DNA from 2 places in the Virgibacillus salinus genome. Region 2 is predicted to be linked to the other one. Evidence: a T-box and tRNA genes for the amino acid it is inferred to sense, from the RefSeq annotation. Region 2 holds a T-box; the other holds one or more tRNA genes.
What was found. The T-box of region 2 lies ahead of trpS (tryptophan--tRNA ligase). A T-box ahead of a tRNA ligase gene usually reads a tRNA of that ligase, here a tRNA-Trp.
Positions count from the first base shown of each region.

Region 1 (10,066 bases), 420 kb from region 2:
CCAAACCCAGTCGGAAATCGATCGGATGGAGGTGATTCCGCAAGAACACTACCAAAAAAAACAAATCCCTGGTTAACGGAATCCGCCAGTGAATGCATTGTTGTAGCAAACATAGCACCATTTCCACTAAAAAAAGCAGCCACACCTTTTATTAGAGCTAAAAATGCATTACCTAAAGCTGCCAGACCAGAGGATGTATTTCCTTTTTTCATACGCTCCATAAATCCCATATTCGTTCCTCCTGAATGTTTATCATTATCTATGTTGCTTATTATATAGTAATTCTATACATTATTTTCATCGTCTAAACTATTGCTGTTCTCTAGCAATTTGTCGTTATTTCTATAAACTGCAACGTAATGAGATTTTCTTTTGTGCTATTGTCTCGTTCTGATGATATTGAGTGCCTAGATTCGTTCCGGCAGAATACTTCGCTTTCACCGCTCCGGGTGCCAATGCGACATCTGCTCAAGCTAGCGCTTTTGCAGTGTCTTATTATCCATGGGCATGGGCACAGCCTCCTCATTAAAGACTTGGCCACAAAAAAGCTTAACCAGTGTATTGGTTAAGCTTTTTTTCTAGTTCACAAGTGAATTCTGCATGAAATCATATAATCTATAGTCATTTCTTCCTGCCTTTTTTGCTTCATAAAGCTCTTTATCCGCATACTTTAGCATCTCACTGGCATTTTCAGGAGCTTTCGATGATGAAACAACAATACCTAGGCTTGTTGTTATCCCAAAATCATAATTTTCAACACACCAAGGCTCGTTCATTATGTTGATAATTCGATTAGCTATTTCAAGAACATCATTAGTGGAAGTGATATTAGGTACCAATAAAGTGAATTCGTCTCCACCTAAGCGTGCAAGTAAATCCTCATCACGAATTACCTTACTAATCCTCAATCCAAATTCCTGAATTACCTGATCTCCAATACTGTGCCCCATTTTATCATTAATCAATTTAAATTTATCAAGATCCATCATAATTAACGCCAGTCGTTGATCAGTATCTTTTATTCTCTCTATATGCTCTGTTAATTGTTTGACAAAATAACGGCGATTCGGCAATCCGGTTAATGGATCATGATATGCCATATGCTGTAACTGCTGTTCATAATCTTTTCGGAGTGTAATATTTCTTGATACCACTACCATATGTGTAAACTGATTTTCATCATCATAAACAGGAGAGCCAAGTAATTCCGACCAGATGTAATCACCATCTCCATGTTTCTGTCTAAATTGTTCCTTCCACGTTGTTTTATTCCGAATTGATTCTATAAACGATTCCTGCAATCGTCCCCGATCATCTGTGTGTACATTATGCAAAAAAGGTTTGTTAATATATTCATTTTCTTCATAGTCCAAGACTTCTTTGTAAGAAGGCGAGACGTATACAATTTCACCTTGATTATCAATCATTGTTATTAAATCATTCGAGTTCTCTGTAATTATTCGAAATTGATCTTCGCTTTCTTTATACTTTCTGCCCAGTTGTATTTGTTCATTAATATCTTTAAAAATGCCATATATGCCAACTATATCATCATTTATAATGATAGGAGTAAGCTTAACAATAACCTCTACCATTTCATTTGATTTATTAAGTATAGTCAACTGATGTTCTTGTGGAATTCCTTTTATTACATTACGAAAATTTTTACTAGCTAAATCTTTATCTTTTGAAGCAAATAATTCAGTGAAAGGAGAGTTCTTCATTTCTTTGGCATTGTAGCCAAAAACTGATTCTACTGCACTATTACCATTTTGGATGTTTCCTGTAAGACTGAGGGAAAATATAGCATCTAAATTATAATCATAAAGGGATCGATATTTTTGCTTATTGCGGTACAAATCGTTTTTCGACTTTTGAATTTCAAACTCAGTCATCCTTCGCCGGGTAATATCCTTTACCAGAGCAACAATATGTGTGCAAATACCATCATTATCGCATAAAGGAGTCAATGTCGTTTCTGAATATTTAATACCTGATGGCGCCTCGTAAAAATCTTCGTATGATAATCCATCTTTTAATTCGATAGCTGTTGTATACTTCTCTATCAAAAAATTCGCTGTCTTTTGGGGATAAACATCCTGAATTGTTCGTCCAATAACCTTATCCGTAAGAATCGTTTGTTTAATTGCCGCGTTATTAAGAAATTCATAACAAAAATCACGATTATTGTCTATCGCAATAATAAAAACCATCTCTTTAATTCCGTTCATCAAAACATCATTGAAAAATAAGGATTTATCATAGCTCATATTAATCTCCTCCTTTCCACAGAATTATTACTATTATGTAAAATTTAATTATTTAAATTAATTATGTTAATTTCATTATATACTCTATATAAAATTTTTCTAGTCCTTTTATACTATTTTTTAACATTTTTTATTATTTTCACCCATAAATTCTGAAATTAGTGGATTATATTTTATCGATATTTATATTTTCTATATATTAAACGAAATCAAAAAAGAACTGAGCCTCTATTTCTAGTAGCTCAGTTCTTTTTCGATTTCTTAAACACAAAATATTTAATCATAAAAAAGCTTGCAATAAATGAAAGGAGCATAGCCAGACCCTTGGCAACATTGTATCGCAGCCAATTAGGGACACCGAAACTTTCCAGTAGGGTATTGGATGCAATAAACACAAGGTTATTAACACCTAAGCTCACTATGCCTTGCACAATGAAAAGAATTCGCTGTCGATTACTGCCTTTAGCTGCGTGTTGAAATGTAAAGCTAGCATTCCAAAAATAGCTATTAGCTACAGCTAGTGTGTAGGCGATGGTATTAAAAAGCAGAAGCAAGCCTCTTTCATCTGTGTGGAATAATAATAGCAATAAGTTTAGTGTCCCAATATCAATCCCTGCATTCGAAACCCCAATTACACTAAACTGCAGAAATTGAAATGGGCCTTTATTTTTTTTGTTCTGTGTCATGGGACTCCTCTATTTAAGCGGTTTAAGAATTGGAGATTTATATGTCAGTTTGCTTTATTACTCTTTTCTTCAACTACACTGACTATTTCTTCATAGTAATCAAGCACTTGTTTGGATTGAGCCTCCCAACCCATTTCTGAAATTTCTTTATGAGCTGCTTTTGCCAACCGCTTTCTTAATGTTTCATCTTCAAACTTAAGCAATGTTGTTGTGAAATCATCTTGCTTATCAGGGTTGTACAGCAAGCCGGTATGATTATTTTCTATTTGTTCACAAGTTGGTCCACTTTCAGCTGCTACAAGTGGCAGCCCAGAAGCCATTGCTTCCGTAATTACGAGACCAAGCGTTTCAGTAGTCGATGGAAATACAAAGACATCTGATGAAGCATAAGCCTTAGCAAGTTCATCACCATGTAATAAACCAGTAAATACTGTACTAGTACCAGCGAAATGTTTTTCCAACTCGCGCCTATGCGGACCATCCCCTACAATAGCAAGGACAAATTCATCAGATGCTTTCAGTACTGACTTTATTTTCTCTATTTCTTTCTCTGGAGCAAGTCTGCCAACATACAATAACAGCTTTTTCTCAGGATGGCCATTTGATAGTCTGTCCCGCATTTCATTGTCATACTTATTAGGATGAAACAACTCCGTATCTACACCACGCTTCCAGACATGTACATTTTGAAATCCGTGTCCTACTAACTCTTCCTTAACTGTATTTGAAGTACAGAGATTTAACTCCGCCTTATTATGCAGCTTTCGAAAGTACCACCATACTAATCCCTTGAAAAGAGAGACTTTATAGTAATCCAAATATTGCGCTACATTTGTGTGATAAGAAGCAATCATTGGATATCCAAGCTTTTTAGAGTAGTATACACCAGATAAACCAAGAATAGCCGGATTTACCACATGAACAATATCAGGATCGTATTCTTTCAACAGACCACTAACTTTTCGATTAGGAAGGGCAAATTTTTTGGAGCGATAAAAAGGAAGGGTCCGCGCTGGCACCCCATCTATTTTTGCTCCTTCAAATTCATAAACACCAAGATCTGGTGCTATTACTCTAACATCATGTCCTTCTTTTAAGAAGTAGCGAATACATGCTTTTAATCTGGTAACAACTCCATCAGTTGATGGCAGAAAAGTTTCAGTTACGATAGCAATTTTCATAGGTGACACTTCCTTGTTTATTTCCAGGATACTTGTGGCAGTACGTTTTCTTTAATTACTCGTTCTTTATGATTTACTACTGTTTTAAGAATTCCACGAATTACATCATCAGTCAGTAAATTAGGTTCCAAACCAAGGTCTCGAAGCTTTGTATTTTCTGCATGGAAGAAATGCTCTTCCAATTCAACTCTTGGGTTGTCAAGATGCGCAATTGTTGTTTCAAAGCCTTCTTCTTGTGCAACCTTCTCAACTTTATTAGCCAGATCCAATACAGAAAACTCCTCTGTAAATTGGTTAAACACTCGGAACTCTCCTCGATCAGCTGGATTATTCGCTGCGATCTCTATACAGCGTACGGTATCCTTAATGTTTAAAAAGCCACGTGTTTGTCCGCCTTTTCCGTAAACTGTAATATCATGGCCAATAGTTGACTGGATAATGAAACGATTCAATGCAGTACCAAATACCCCATCATAGTCCAGGCGGTTAGATAAAACTGGATCCATTTGCGTTTCATCTGTATCTAATCCATAAACAACTCCCTGGTTTAAATCAGTTGCTCTTATTCCCCAAATTTTACATGCGAACGTTATATTATGGCTGTCATGAACCTTCGACAGGTGATAAAAAGAACCTGGCTGTTTCGGGAAAGGAAGAACATCTTTTCTTCCTTTATGTTCTATCTCGATATACCCTTCTTCTATTTCAATATTAGGTGTACCATATTCACCCATTGTACCCAATTTAATTAAATGGCAATCAGGAACAATTTCTTTTATACCATACAATACGTTTAACGTTCCTGTTACATTATTGTTTTGCGTAAACACAGCATGTTCCCTATCGATCATAGAATATGGTGCAGACCGCTGTTCAGCAAAATGAGCAAACGCATCAGGCTGCTCCTTTTTTAAAACTTCACGTAAAAAATCATAATGCGTCAAGTCTCCATCATATACCCGAATTTCTTTGCCGGTAAGCTCTTTCCATTTTGCTACTCGTTCTTCAAGTGTTGCAATAGGAGTAATGGAGTTCGAGTGCAGTTCATTATCCCACTTTCTTCTGACCATATTATCAATAATGGCTACATCATGCCCCTGTTTTGATAAATACAAGGCGGTCGGCCAGCCACAAAAGCCATCTCCTCCAGCTACTATAATTTTCATAAGATTTTCTCCTCTTTTTAAAGTATTCGTATGTTGTATGCTCCTACTTCTATATTCAGGTAACGATAGAATAATCATACCAAAACAGTTTTCGCAAGCATATCTATCCTTTTAAAAATTATCATGTTATGAGTATTATTACAAATGATGTGATAATAGTTGCCTTGGAAAAACTGCAAAAAATATTATTTCCGTAATAGGTTTCCTATTTTCAGGAGTAAAATACAAAATAAAAGTCAAATTTAAAGATCATTATTATCTCTTTTCCAGAAGTCACTCTGTATTATCTTTTGCTTTTTCAAATAAAGCTTCTGGAATCATTTCAAAGCCTTCAATCACCGTGTTTTCCTCCACTTCCATCATTAAGAAACGCTTTCCGCTGAAATGAACTTGACGTACATATCTTAAGTCTTGTGGACTGATGGAGATATTAGCTAGTTTCGTCTCTATTTTAATAGACTTTGAATTATATTTAGGTACAATGTTATTCGCTTTAAACTCATATGATTCATCATCAGTCACAGTTTTAAAAGCAGTTTCTACTTTATCCGAATTAACATCTTCTATCCCACTGCTTTTCAAAACTTTTTCGACATCTTTGTAGTCTAATTTCGGTATCTCTTCCTCTTCATTCTCTTCCACGACACGATGAATCTCATCGTATACATTTGAAAGTGTGGAAGTGTTGATTTTTTGATCACCAGCTACATTTTTTACAATTTCCTCAAAAACAATTTTATCCTGTGCAGCAGTCATTTTTTCTTCCGCATTTAAAACTTCCTCGATGAAATGATAATTAAGTTCATTTTTCTTCCCTGCCGAATACAGCACGTGGTTAACATCTGCAGCATTATCCGTAATTGAAGGGAATAGGAATCCTGATATTGGAGCCTTCAGATTGATAATCGGATCTACGACAATATTATACTTAAACTCCTTTTCGACATAGTCAAACAGTAATTCCTTTTTTGGATCTTGCGTTTTATTCATACTGCATAAAATAAAAGGATGGGAATATACCGTATCACGTTCACTTTCTTCTGACTCGTCGCTCATGTTCTTCATCGGTTTCATATATTCTCCCCGAATAAAGGTTACGACAATATCCATTTCATATTGCTTATCCTTCAGCATTTTTTCTACAATATGAAGCATTTGACCCTTCCATTCCTCTGTATCATTACTTAATAAACCCTGGTGAAGAATTAGCTGACTGTTATTTTCCACATCGCGCTGGAATTTTAATTCGAATAATTTTTCATCCAACTGGCCTGATAGTACTTTTTTAAAGTTATCCATAAACAACTCTTTCTGTTCATCTTCCAATAGTTCAAATGATAAACTTTGATGATGATATATTTCACTAGACTCTTTCATTATATACACATTAAAGATTTCGTTAATTTTTAATAAGTCATTATTTAATTTGAATTGTTTACGAATACTTGCTATGTCTTGTTTGTTCAATCTTATTCCACTCCTATGTTCATTATCAGCATGTGCAGCATTATGCACACATTCTTTCATTTTATCATAGATGTACTTGTTTCCGCCTACTCATTTCTCCCTTAACTACTAGAAATGCAGATGTCTAATACACCCTTCAGCACTTCATTTACTTAAACCATAATAATGCTACCTTAATCCCTATATAAATAAAAACAATTATTTTCGGATCTGTTATCACTCTTATAATCGTACGTTGAGAGTGAACGCGTTTTCTTGACAGTTCAAAGTGATAATCAAATGTAGTTACGTCGAATTTATCAAAATAGGACAAAAAGCTAAACAAAAAGAGCCTTGGAATAAAATGCTTTCTCTCCTTAAAGACACATCATTGAGTTTCGAATATTAATCGTGTATGATTAAATCGTACACGATTAATTTAAAAATAGGAGGAATCATGATGACAACAGTTTATGACTTCACCGTTAAGAAGACAAATGGATCCGAGCAATCTTTAAAGGAATTAGAAGGAAAGCCTCTACTTATTGTGAATACTGCTAGTAAATGTGGATTAAATAATCAATTTAAGGAGATTCAAGAAATGTATGACAATTATAAGGATCAGGGGTTAGAGATATTAGGATTTCCATGCGGCCAATTTAACAACCAGGAATTTGATAATATTGAGGAAACTACGGAGTTCTGCCAACTAAATTTTGGAGTAACGTTTCCGATGTTTGGCAAGATTGATGTTAACGGTGAAAATGAGGATCCTTTATACAGGTACTTAAAATCAGAAAAAGGTGGCCTCCTTTCAAAAGATATCAAATGGAACTTCACAAAATTCCTAATCGATCGAAATGGACACGTAGTTGAGCGCTATGCACCTACAACAAAACCAGGGAAAATAGAAAAAGATATTATGAAACAATTATAATTTCAAAGGGGATGAGTTATTTGGAGGATTTTTTAACACTAGATAATCAGCTTTGTTTTGCAATTTATGAGACAAGTAGTCAATTTACTAAGTTATATTCAAAAGTACTTCATCCCTTTGGTATTACCTATCCTCAATACTTAGTCTTATTAGCGCTATGGGAGAAAGACGGGCTTACAGTCAAGGAAATGGGTGAACGATTAAATTTAGGTACTGGAACATTAACCCCCATGATCAAAAGAATGGAAGCAAATGGTTGGGTTAAAAAAGAGCGTACCAATAGCGATGAGCGAAAAGTTTATGTTTTTGTTCAGCCAAAAGCTATAGAAGAAAAAGATGCCATCAATCAATCCATTGCAAGCGAAGTAAATACATGCAATATCGAGTTATATGAATACGAACAATTGATGAGTCAGTTAAAGGTTCTTCATGACAAACTGATGAACCGAAATAATCGATAGTTCTTTAAGAAAGTGTAAATAGGGGATCAAATCATTCAGCGGACAACTGTCCAAATGAAGAGTCTGATCCCCTATAATTTTTTTACACTCAGAAACCCTGGGCAACAATCTTAGTAACAGATGCTACTGTGTTAAAATTGTTTAATATAATTTCAAAACTTACCTTTCTACCCTTTATTCCAAAACAAAAAAACACCTACAAACATTGGTGTTTCAACATTTATAGGTATTCCTATCATTTTTTAATTCAATTATATATTTCTTATAGATACCGGTGGTCGGGTTCGAACCGACACTCCCAGAGGGAACATGATTTTGAGTCATGCGCGTCTGCCAATTCCGCCACACCGGCATATGTTGGAGGCGGTAACCGGATTTGAACCGGTGATAAAGGTTTTGCAGACCTCTGCCTTACCACTTGGCTATACCGCCAAAACGAAGTAATGGAGCGGAAGACGGGATTCGAACCCGCGACCCCCACCTTGGCAAGGTGGTGTTCTACCACTGAACTACTTCCGCATAATGGCTGGGCTACCAGGATTCGAACCTGGGAATCACGGGATCAAAACCCGATGCCTTACCGCTTGGCTATAGCCCAATAAGATTGAAATTTATGGGGCGACCGGTGGGGATCGAACCCACGAATGCCGGAGCCACAATCCGGTGCGTTAACCACTTCGCCACGACCGCCATAATAAAATAATGGCAGGGGTAGTAGGAATCGAACCCACATCAAAGGTTTTGGAGACCTTCGTTTTACCATTAAACTATACCCCTACTTGTTAAAAAAATATATGGTGGAGGGGGAGAGATTCGAACTCCCGAACCCTGAGGGAGCGGATTTACAGTCCGCCGCGTTTAGCCACTTCGCTACCCCTCCATATAAATGTAAATGCAAAAATGGTGGCTCCGGACGGAATCGAACCGCCGACACAAGGATTTTCAGTCCTTTGCTCTACCGACTGAGCTACAGAGCCAATATATATATGCTATTGCTATAGATTTAAATGGCGGTCCGGACGGGACTCGAACCCGCGACCTCCTGCGTGACAGGCAGGCATTCTAACCAACTGAACTACCGGACCAAATATGTAAAATGCAGATATGCTTAAATTGTTGGCAGTCAAAGCACACTATTACTTTCAATTAGCAACGAAGTAAATTCGACGTAGTAATCTGAATAAAATTGGTTGCGGGGGCAAGATTTGAACTTGCGACCTTTGGGTTATGAGCCCAACGAGCTACCAGACTGCTCCACCCCGCGATATGAATTAATATTAAATTAATACTTCTATAACTTGAATAGAACTGTTCGTCGTGTTGCAAGATGATTCAGTGATGCTACACTCCTCACAAAGCCTACATTGAGGTTATTCAATGATGCTTACGGCTTTGCTCCACCCCGCGATATGAGATAGTATTAACTTTGAACTTTCGTCTAAAATGGTGGAGGATGCAGGGCTCGAACCTGCGACCCCCTGCTTGTAAGGCAGGTGCTCTCCCAGCTGAGCTAATCCTCCATATTAGTGGTGACCCGTACGGGACTCGAACCCGTGTTACCGCCGTGAAAGGGCGGTGTCTTAACCGCTTGACCAACGGGCCAAAAATATAAATGGCGGAGAGCGAGGGATTCGAACCCTCGAGGCCGCGATAACGGCCTACACGATTTCCAATCGTGCTCCTTCGGCCACTCGGACAGCTCTCCATGGCTCCACAGGTAGGAATCGAACCTACGACCGATCGGTTAACAGCCGATTGCTCTACCGCTGAGCTACTGTGGAATAATCCAAATACAGGATATCGATGCTCAGACAATGTTTGTCATATTGCATGCTTATCCGGAGTAGCCTCACTCCTTAAATGACCCATCTTTAAGTTTTTAAAAGATGTTTTGGCCAAATTGCTATGGAATGGGATTT
Region 1 is NZ_FNKD01000003.1:118-10,183, reverse strand. It holds gene BLS02_RS11895 (cation diffusion facilitator family transporter) at 1-230, opposite strand, end outside; gene BLS02_RS11890 (sensor domain-containing protein) at 579-2,270, opposite strand; gene BLS02_RS11885 (GtrA family protein) at 2,513-2,956, opposite strand; gene BLS02_RS11880 (glycosyltransferase family 4 protein) at 3,001-4,137, opposite strand; gene BLS02_RS11875 (NAD-dependent epimerase/dehydratase family protein) at 4,155-5,303, opposite strand; gene BLS02_RS11870 (DUF4317 domain-containing protein) at 5,577-6,770, opposite strand; gene BLS02_RS11865 (glutathione peroxidase) at 7,210-7,686, shown strand; gene BLS02_RS11860 (MarR family winged helix-turn-helix transcriptional regulator) at 7,707-8,147, shown strand; tRNA gene BLS02_RS11855 (tRNA-Leu) at 8,417-8,499, opposite strand; tRNA gene BLS02_RS11850 (tRNA-Cys) at 8,506-8,579, opposite strand; tRNA gene BLS02_RS11845 (tRNA-Gly) at 8,592-8,666, opposite strand; tRNA gene BLS02_RS11840 (tRNA-Gln) at 8,671-8,745, opposite strand; tRNA gene BLS02_RS11835 (tRNA-His) at 8,762-8,837, opposite strand; tRNA gene BLS02_RS11830 (tRNA-Trp) at 8,851-8,924, opposite strand; tRNA gene BLS02_RS11825 (tRNA-Tyr) at 8,943-9,027, opposite strand; tRNA gene BLS02_RS11820 (tRNA-Phe) at 9,049-9,124, opposite strand; tRNA gene BLS02_RS11815 (tRNA-Asp) at 9,156-9,232, opposite strand; tRNA gene BLS02_RS11810 (tRNA-Met) at 9,335-9,411, opposite strand; tRNA gene BLS02_RS11805 (tRNA-Val) at 9,592-9,667, opposite strand; tRNA gene BLS02_RS11800 (tRNA-Glu) at 9,675-9,749, opposite strand; tRNA gene BLS02_RS11795 (tRNA-Ser) at 9,761-9,852, opposite strand; tRNA gene BLS02_RS11790 (tRNA-Asn) at 9,854-9,928, opposite strand.
Region 1: it encodes a tRNA-Trp, which carries the amino acid that the T-box ahead of trpS (tryptophan--tRNA ligase) is inferred to sense. The anticodon was not compared.

Region 2 (10,657 bases):
GCACTTTTTCGATACCCTCACAATATGTAAACTTCTCGCAAATCGAATATTTTTTTGCATGATGGTCATAATGTATTTTAAATGATTTCATTTTAGAAAAAGACAAAGTGCAAAGAAGCGAGGGTTGTATATGTTGTATTTACACGATGTTTGGGTTAATTGGTTTGAAGGTGAAGAAAATGGCTATAGTGTTTGCTATTTTCATGAGTGGCGAAAAGAAGACGGGATAGAGCTGTTAGATCAGGTTCCACTACTATACATATCTGAAGTGCTTTATAACTACATAGAAAATGACATGCATGATTTACCTAAAGGACTTCTTGATATGATTCACAAACGTGCCTATGTCCGCAAAGGCCAGGAGAGAACGGTACTTGATTACGCATGTGTTGTTACCGATGGCAAGGATATTATTGCTTTTGATTCAATAGGCTATCGGATACCTATTCGTAAAAGCAGACTTATTCCACGTCAAGAGCAGCTTGTGTTTGATATGATTAAAACCACCAAACCAGAATCGTTTAAATTTGAAGGAGAAATCGTCGAAAAAGAATATCATATGCTTTCGATGGCTCCAGAACTTGTTCATGGATTGACACGCAGAGAAAGGCAGCTCAAGCAATTGTTGATGATTGCCCTTGATCAATTGAGAACTGCAAATAACCTGGAAGAGCTTCGCTACTGGCTGACCGAATGGGATCCGAAAAAATACCCTTATATTCGGTATATGAACGAGGATAAAGTGTGGGAAGCACTTTATGAGGGTGTTAAGCAAGGGTGGAGTATTGGGCATGAAGAATTGTGCAGCAAGATGATTAAAGGACAGCCATTTCTGGAAAGAATGTGGGAGCTTGAACAAGCGCCTGAGCAAAATACATCGAAGCAGAAGTAGAGCATTGGCGGGCTCGTCGAATTCACGGCGGATATAGCTGAAACGATAAAGTTCGACACAGAATCGATAAAGCCACCTCAGAATTGATGGAAGTTAAACTCGGAATAGATAAAGTTCGACAAGAAAACGATAAAGTTCACCTTTCACGAAAAATAAGGGGTGCTCCGATTAAATAAAATCGGAGCACCCTCTCCATTTAACGCTTTTTCTTCACGCGTCCTAATCCCATTGCTTTTTTAGCTTTTGCTAATGATTTATTAGCTGTTAATGAAGCCTTTTCTGCCCCTTTATCTAAAATCTCATCCAATGCTTCTGAATTGATTAACTCGTTGTAGCGCTCCTGAATAGGTTTCAGTACATCCACAATAGCATTCGCAACGTCCTGCTTAAATTCACCATATCCTTTACCTGCATAAGCAGCTTCGATAGCTTCTACTGATTTACCACTACAACTAGCGTAAATAGTCATCAGGTTAGAAACGCCAGGTTTATTTTCTTTATCAAACTTCACAATGCCCTCTGAGTCAGTGATAGCACTTTTAATTTTTTTCTCAATTTTCTTCGGTTCATCAAGCATGGAAATAAATGATTTTTCATTTTCATCTGACTTACTCATTTTACTTGTTGGTTCCTGCAATGACATAATGCGGGCCCCGACTTTAGGTATGTGGACTTCAGGTATCGTGAATATGTCATTGAATTTATTATTGAAACGTTGTGCCAGATTTCGTGTCAGCTCAAGATGCTGTTTTTGATCATCACCAACAGGGACAATATCTGTCTTATATAACAAAATATCCGCAGCCATAAGAGGAGGGTATGTTAGTAATGAAGATGAAACGGTTTCTTTACCTGCTGATTTATCTTTAAACTGTGTCATCCGCTCCAGCTCACCGATATAGCTGATGGACTGCAGCATCCAGCCCAGCTGTGTATGTGCTGGAACTTCTGATTGAATAAACAAGGTTGATTTATCCGAATTAATTCCAGCTGCAAGGTATAAAGCTGCTAGTGAACGAATGTTTTGTCTTAGCTTCAGTCGATCCTGAGGTACGGTTATTGCATGCTCATCCACAATACAAAAGTAGCAATCGTGATCCTCCTGAAACTCTACAAATTGCTGAATTGCACCTAAATAATTACCAATCGTTAATGTTCCACTCGGTTGAATTCCAGAAAATATTGTTTTCATTTTCCACACTCCAATATATTTTTTTCCATTAAAAAAAGCCCATTTATCCCTATCGAAAAGGGACGAATGAACCGCGGTGCCACCCTGATTATCCTACATGTGCAGGATCACTTACTGTTAAATTAGCTCGAAAGTCCAATTCCAATTCACCGTGGTACTTGTTTCCACCAGCCACAAGCTCTCTAAAAATCCAGCGGGTAATTGTACTTTATCTTTGTCAACGCTAAGTGTATTAATTTTGCTTTATTATATATGAAGATAGAGGAGAAAATCAAGTCTCATTGATCAACTGGTATATTTACAGGAAGTAGATGATGGGACAATTTATTTTTAGTAAAAGAATTTCAGAAAAGTACAGGAAGCCGTTTAACAAATTAACATAATAATTCTAATTATGATAAAATACAGGTATAAATTGAGCACTAATCTTAAAGATTGTTGAAAGGAAGAATAAGCTTGAAACGTAGAGTTGTGATTACAGGGACGGGTGTTATTTCACCATTGGGAAATGATACAGAAACCCTTTGGGATAACATAAAGAAGGGAAAGTCCGGTGTTAAGCGACTGGAATCCGAGGAATATGAGGATATTAACACAAAAATTGCGGGTTACATAGATGATTTTCATGGGGAGAAGTACCTTGAATCTAAGGAAATAAAACAGTATGATTTGTTCACACAATATGGGTATGCTGCTGCAATGCAAGCATTAGAACAGTCAAAAATAAATTTGGATGCGGTGGATAAGGATCGAGTTGGAATTTATATTGGCTCCGGTGCTGGAGGTCTGCAAACTCTATTACATAATCATAAAACAATGCTGGAAAAAGGAGCCAAACGGGTGTCCCCATTCTTAATCCCAACGTCTATAAATAATATAGCTTCGGGATTAGTTGCGATTAAGACAGGGTTTCGTGGACCTAGTTTTGCAACAGTTTCTGCCTGTGCGACGAGCAATCATGCTATTGGAGAAGCTTATTTAAATATAGCTCATGGATATTCAGATGCAATTTTAGCAGGTGGGGCAGAGGCTACCATTACACCACTTTATTTTGCCGGGTTTTCAAAAATGCGTGCAATGTCAACTAAAAATGATACACCTGAAACGGCTTCTCGTCCATTTGACCTTAACCGTGACGGCTTTGTTATGTCAGAGGGAGCAGGTGTTTTATTTTTGGAAGAATATGAACATGCAAAGAATCGTAGTGCACCTATACTTGGTGAAATTATCGGTTTTGGAAGTACAACAGATGCATACCATATTACAGCGCCGAATTATCAGGGGGCTGTAAAAGCGATGAAGCTGGCAATCGAGCGGGCACAGATTCAGCCGGAAGATGTGGACTATATCAATGCCCATGGGACAAGTACTCCGGCGGGTGACATTTCCGAGACAAAAGCGATTAAAGAAGCATTTGGGGAACATGCGCAACATCTCAAAGTCAGTTCTACGAAATCCATGACAGGTCACTTGTTTGGTGCAGCAGGAGCTATTGAGGCCGTGATTACACTGAAAAGTATGGCAGAAAATATTTTTCCGCCGACAATTAACCTGGAAAGTCCAGATCCAGAATGTGACTTGGATTATGTAGGAAATAAAGCTGTGAAAGGTAACATTACTATTGCTTTATCCAATGGTTTCGGATTTGGCGGTCATAATGCTGTGATTGCTTTTAAGAAGGGCTAACTCTTTTGTCTTACTGCATAAGTGCAACTGAGGCTTATCTATATTAAGGCACTTGGCGATAAGCCAAGTTTTCTAATGATGTTTGCTTCTAAAAGTTTGTGATATTTTCATAAAAACATGAAGGAGGAGTATGAATGTCTTCAATATCAAATCAAACGACTCTAAGTCAGAGTGTTTCAGTAAGACGAAAGGCACTAGAGGAACGTTTTCCGGTATGGCCGCGGGATACAATTGCAAGACACTTTTCAAAAGCATGTATTCAATATAAAGATAGACCTTATATCTACATAAATAATGAAGTAGTTACATATGGAGAAGTCTGGGACAGGGCAGTTCAATATGCAAAGGCATTTATAAAACTAGGGGTGAAGCGAAGAGATCATTTGGCGATTTTAATGGATAATGATTCCACCTTCCCATCATTGATGATTGCCTCTTCTCTAGTTGGAGCAGTATTTATTCCAATCAATGGGATGCTTACGAAGGATGAATTGAGATATATAATTTCTCAGTCAGATACCCAGTATTTAATTTTAGAGCAAATGATAAAGGATAAACAACATGGTGAAGCGATTTCCGAATTACTGGATGAAGCGGATTTTCAAGAAAATAGTGAATTAAAGCAAGTTATTTGCTTTGAAAATGAAAAACAGGATTCCGTCAAAAATCATTTTCTAACATGGGATGATTTTATCAAAGGATCAGAATCCGTTACATATGAGGAATTGGAACAAAGGTGGGGTGAGTCCCGTTATCCAGATGAAGTTGCTATTATAATGTATACATCCGGTTCTACCGGGAGCCCAAAAGGTGTAATGCTTACAGATGATATGCTTCTTCGTTCTGGATATGGTACATGTATGAGCAGGGCGATTGAAGAAGGACGGGTGACGTTTGCGCCTCTGCCATTTTATCATTGCTTTGCTATTATTGAAGCAATTTTTGCGATGTCCTTTGTCGGTGGTTCGTTCATATCAGCACTTGGGGCATCTCCGCTTTTATCACTGCAGTTAATGGAGAAATACAAGGCAAACGATTATCTGTGTGTACCTTCCACATTGGTCCCATTATTGAATCACCCTCGTGTTTCCGAATTTGATTTATCCAATCTTTTTGCCATGTGGTGTGGTGCAGCGCCAGCTCCAGTTCCTGTATGGAAAAAGGCAATAGACGTACTTGGTTTAACCGAAATAATTACTGGATATGGTCAAACAGAGGTGGCGTCATCAGGGGTCACGACGGAAATTGGTGATTCGCTTGAACGCATCTCATCAAGAGTTGGTCGTCCGAAGCTCAATGGGAGCAGTGGACTTCCGGAATTTAATGGCAGTGCAGTTCAGTATAAAACGATTGATCGGGATACCGGGGAAGACTTGCTTGCTGGTTCTGTAGGAGAACTTGCAGTTAGGGGTGCTACGGTTACCCATGGCTATTATAAAAAACAGGATGAAACGGCAAAGGCAATTGATAAAGATGGATGGCTCCGTACAGGGGATGTTGGAAGAATTGACGAAAATGGTTATCTGCAGGTTCTTGGCAGAAGTAAAGAAATGTATAAGGTATCAGGAGAATTGGTATCCCCTCGTGAGGTGGAAATAGCAATCTCCCATCATCCAGCAGTCAGTCAAGTAAACGTTATTGGTGTACCAGATGCCTTAACAACAGAAATAGGTGCTGGTTTTATTGAGCTAAAAGAGGGTGAAACCTGTACAAGAAGGGACATTATAGATTGGTGTTCTTCCCGTCTTGCCCGTTTTAAAATCCCTCGTCATATTTGGTTTATAGATTCTACTGAGTGGCCAATGACGAGCACAGGGAAAGTGCAAAAATTCCGTTTAACGGAAGTAGCAGAAGAAAAACTATCAAGAAACAATTGATAAAATTTTCATGACGGGAGGATTAACAAATGGCAGAAGCCTGGCAACAGGAAAAGATGCGTGTCCAGTATAAGGATACGGACCAAATGGGTATCGTACATCATGGCAATTATGTAACCTGGTTTGAAGTTGGCCGTACCGAATGGATGCGTCATTATGGGATTGCTTATAAAAAGATGGAAGTCCTAGGTCTTCTTCTCCCGGTAATAGATGTAAATGTAAATTATAAAAAATCTGCCCACTTTGACGATTGTATCGCTATTTATACAAAAATAGCCAACGCTTCTCCAGTGCGTTTGGAGTTTTTATATGAAGCCAGAAAAATTAGTGAAGCAGAATTCAAACAAAGCGAAGGGAAAGAAACAGTTGTACCTTCCGGGGAGCTGCTTGCAAAAGGTTCAACAATGCATATGTGGGTAAATCAGGAGTGGAAACCAGCACGCATCAATAAAGTTGCTCCTGAAGTTTATGCTGTTCTCCAAGAGCTAATATAAGAAATTAGCGAGCGAAAAAGACAGGAAAACGATATTATTATTAAATACTGAAATGACCATCAATTTGGTGGTCATTTTTTAGTGTTACTTTTGAAACAGTGTGTACTCTTGATTTTATTACTAGGCGTTTTCATTTTCCATATATCATAGGTTCTATAGTAAAACAAGACTTAGCGTTTATGCTAATATTTTAATTGTAATTAATGAAAAAGAGTAAAGAATATGACATGCACTATTTACTTAAATAGCTGAACAAACGACATAATCATTTAACCAAAATTGAAAGGAGTCTTACTTGATGAGAAATGAATTAATGGAAATGCTGGAAGAACGGAAAGATGAAATGATCGAAATCCGTCGCCATTTACACGAGCATCCTGAACTTTCTTTTAAAGAAGAAAGAACAGCAGCCTATATTGCCGATTTTTATAAAGGAAAGAATGTTGAAGCAGAAACGAACGTCGGAAATGGATATGGAATCATTGTAACGTTAAAAGGTCAATTGCCAGGCAAAACCATCGGCCTTCGTGCTGATTTTGATGCGTTGCCAATCACAGAAGAAACAGCTTTTTCGTTTAAATCAAGCAATGAAGGTGTGATGCATGCGTGTGGACACGATGCCCATACAGCGTATATGTTAATTTTGGCAGACTGCCTCATCCAATTAAGGGATAACATCAAAGGAACCATTAAAATTATTCATCAACATGCAGAAGAGCAACCTCCTGGTGGTGCAAGAAGCATCATTGATTCTGGAAAACTTGGTGAGTTAGAGGCAATCTTTGGCATTCATGTTTTACCAATGGCGAAAGCAGGAACAGTTGGCTATCATAGTGGATATTCATTTAATGGGCGTACTTATTTTAAGTTGCGGATTCAGGCAAGCGGAGGGCATGGATCATCCCCTCATAAAGCAAATGACGCTATTGTGGCAGGATCCTACTTTGTAACAGCAGTACAAACAATTATCAGTCGTAGAGTAGACCCGCTTGCTACAGGTGTCGTAACGATTGGTTCATTTGATGGAAAAGGTAGCTTCAACGTTATTAAAGATAGCATTGAGCTTGAAGGTGATATTCGTTATTCGAATGATGAAACACAAGCGGTTATCGACAAAGAATTTCATCGGATTGTGGGTGGAGTGGAAGAATTGTTTGGGGTAACTTGCGAGCTAACGTATACACCTGACTATCCACCATTATATAATGATCCTGAATTGACTGCATTTGTTGCAGAGACCTTGGAAGGGGTTAAGGATAGAAACATTACAGAAGTCAGAGAATTTCCTAGGATGGCACCATCAGATGATTTTGCGTATTACTTGGAAAAAATCCCTGGTTCTTATTTCTTTATTGGATGTACCCCAAAAGGTGTTACAGACCCTTACTTTAACCACCACCCAAAATTCGATATAGACGAGGATGCGATTCTTATTGCAGCCAAATCAATGGGTCATGTTGCTTGCAGTTATTTGGATATGGATTAAATGACTCGTTTCGTGACACATGAACCCGAGTGCCACCCTGATTCGGAGGGATGAGAGCGCGAAAGAGGAGCTGAAGCAGTCGAAAGGTTTCTCATGAAAGGGATGAGAGCGCAAAAGAGGTATTTAAGCCAGTAAAAAGTCCTTCATCGAGGTGATGAAGGACTAAAGGCATCATGAAATTTTATTCGTAGTAAGTCCACTGATGAACCCCGACAACATGAAAATTAGTTGCCAGTATTTGTCGAATCGCCCTTTTCGATTGTACTACTTGGCACCAGTCATGAATGGTATTGGTGGTAATCTTTTCGTTTAGGAATAGAATCTTAAATTCTTTTACACTTCTTAATACAGTGCTTGTAATTGGCTCTGTGAATCCACATTCGTGACAAACACATTTCCTTTTCATTATAGACACGGAAAATGAATCACATTTAGCACAGGTAGTCCCTTTTTTTAGTTGGTCATAATCGTAGGAAGGTATTTGTTTATAAGGAGAATCGGTGTTATTCAACGACAATAATTTTTCTGCAAGTTTTTTAGCAGATAAGAAAGTATAACTACTTTCTTACTGCATAAGTGCAACTAAGGCAATTCGCCCAAAGGCTTGGCGAATTACCAAGTTTTCTAATGACTTTCAGTTAATTTTGAAGGTATTATATTTAAATTTTCCATGTATTGCTTAACTTGAGTTGGAAAAATAATTGGTTTATCTAGAGGCGCTTGGTATAAGGTGAATTTAGGATTAATAAAGACTATGGAAGCATCAATTTGGAGTTTGAATCCGAGGCTGAGAAGTAACTGACGTAGTAAGGATTCGCTTCTACTCAATTGGAGATATGGATTAATAACTTCTAAGTTGGGTTTCTTGAATAGCTTATCATACTCATAATAATAATCGCCTTCATAGTTTTTCACTTCAAAAAAATAGATTTTACCTGCCAAGATAATGAGGGAGTCAATTTGGAATGTGGTATTATTTACTATCAGTAACAAATCATTTAATATCAAGCATTCACACTGTAGTTTTTCTGTTAAGCTATCAAATAACACCTCTCCTTCGTAGCCTTTTTTAAGATTGAAATAGTGCTGTGCTGCCTTACCTTGCTATCTAAATTCATTCGTTTGCTTAATAATTCTATGATTATTAATTCATTCGATTTCGTACGCGATTTATAGGGCATAGTCCACCTCCTCTTATTTATAGAACTGATTTTATTATACTATAATAGAATATTGAAATGGAATACAAAAGGAGCATGAAGCTAATGATTGACATCGAGTCTGTATTATAACTATAATATGAACATATACCGATATAAACATATATAAAGCTGAATTGAAACGGAAGGCGAGGGAATTATAATGGAGGAAAATAAAGAAGCTGAAGAAAACGAACTAAGAAAAGACTTGGATGAAGAAACATTGTTTGTGGTATCTCAAACTTTCAAGGCATTAGGGGATCCAACAAGAATTCGGATTCTTCATTTACTCTTTAATAAAGAATACTCCGTAAATGAGATAGCAGAAACGCTGCACCTTAGACAATCTACTGTTTCACATCAATTACGCTTCCTGAAAAATTTACGACTAGTTAAATATCGTAGAGCGGGTACGACGTTATTTTATTCTCATGATGATGAACATGTAATGAATATGTTAAAACAAACATTGGATCACGCTTGCCATCATTAATAAAATCACACATTTAATATGAGCGAATTGTTGCATAGGAGGTGTTACAAAAATGGGACACGACCACGGTCATGATCATACACATGGTGCAAACAAAAAAGCTTTAATGATTAGTTTTTTAGTAATCACGGCTTATATGATTATTGAAGCAATAGGAGGATTCCTTACTAATAGTCTTGCATTGTTATCTGATGCAGGTCATATGTTAAGTGATTCCATATCACTCGGAGTTGGCCTGTTAGCCTTTAAATTCGGGGAAAAAGTAGCTAATTACAGCAAGACTTACGGTTATAAACGATTCGAAATACTAGCAGCTGTGTTTAATGGGGTCACCCTCGTACTTATTTCAATTTATATTTTCTACGAGGCTTACAGAAGATTTACAGAACCACCTGAAGTCGCAACGACTGGGATGTTAATTATCGCTTCTATCGGCTTATTGGTTAATATTTTTGTAGCATGGATATTGCTTCGTGGAGATACAGAAGAAAATTTAAATTTACGTGCTGCTTTTCTTCATGTGTTAGGTGACTTATTGGGTTCAGTCGGTGCAATTACTGCTGCATTGCTAATCATATTTTTCAATTGGGGATGGGCCGATCCACTAGCAAGTGTTATCGTTGCTGTTCTCGTGCTTATAAGTGGCTGGAGAGTTACGAAGGATGGAATTCACGTGTTAATGGAAGGAACACCAAAGAACGTAGATTTAGATGACATCATAAATACGATGGAAAGCGCTGAAGGCATTAAAAGCATACATGACTTGCACGTTTGGAGTATCACTAGCGGACAAAATGCACTCTCTTGTCATGCGGTAGTAGATGGAGACTTATCTGTTCATGAAAGTCAGAGGCTGTTACGAACGATTGAACATGAATTAGAGCATAAAGGTATTGGCCACGTGACAATCCAGATGGAAAATAATGAACACCCACATGAAGATTCGCTGATGTGTCAAAATGACCATGAACAGTTGGGTCATCAACATAATCATTAGAAATCTTTATAAAAAACCTCCATTGAAGTATCAATGGGGGTTTTTTGCCATAAGAAGTAAGTTCTATTCATCCATTTTATATCGTAAACTTTAATATATAATGGATTATATCCATTACTAAAACTAGCATATTAACATACACTACTTTCTCCTTAATTACAAGTAAAATTGAACGAATTTTTTCGACAAATTTTGAAATATGATGTTCTAAATTTCCTCGTTATCCGTTATAATATAATTAAAATGTGAATGGGAGATTGATAGAAAATGGAGAAAAAAAACATCATGATCATAGCAACAATAAGTGTTATTCTCCTACTTGGGATTGCAGTTCCAATGAC
Region 2 is NZ_FNKD01000003.1:424,417-435,073, forward strand. It holds gene BLS02_RS14155 (YuzI family membrane protein) at 1-30, shown strand, start outside; gene BLS02_RS14160 (YjbA family protein) at 131-892, shown strand; gene trpS (tryptophan--tRNA ligase) at 1,089-2,084, opposite strand; T-box leader at 2,140-2,314, opposite strand; gene fabF (beta-ketoacyl-ACP synthase II) at 2,541-3,770, shown strand; gene BLS02_RS14175 (class I adenylate-forming enzyme family protein) at 3,905-5,647, shown strand; gene BLS02_RS14180 (acyl-CoA thioesterase) at 5,677-6,141, shown strand; gene BLS02_RS14185 (amidohydrolase) at 6,440-7,627, shown strand; gene BLS02_RS19435 (nuclease-related domain-containing protein) at 8,252-8,677, opposite strand; gene BLS02_RS14195 (ArsR/SmtB family transcription factor) at 8,990-9,319, shown strand; gene BLS02_RS14200 (cation diffusion facilitator family transporter) at 9,372-10,316, shown strand; gene BLS02_RS14205 (putative glycoside hydrolase) at 10,584-10,657, shown strand, end outside.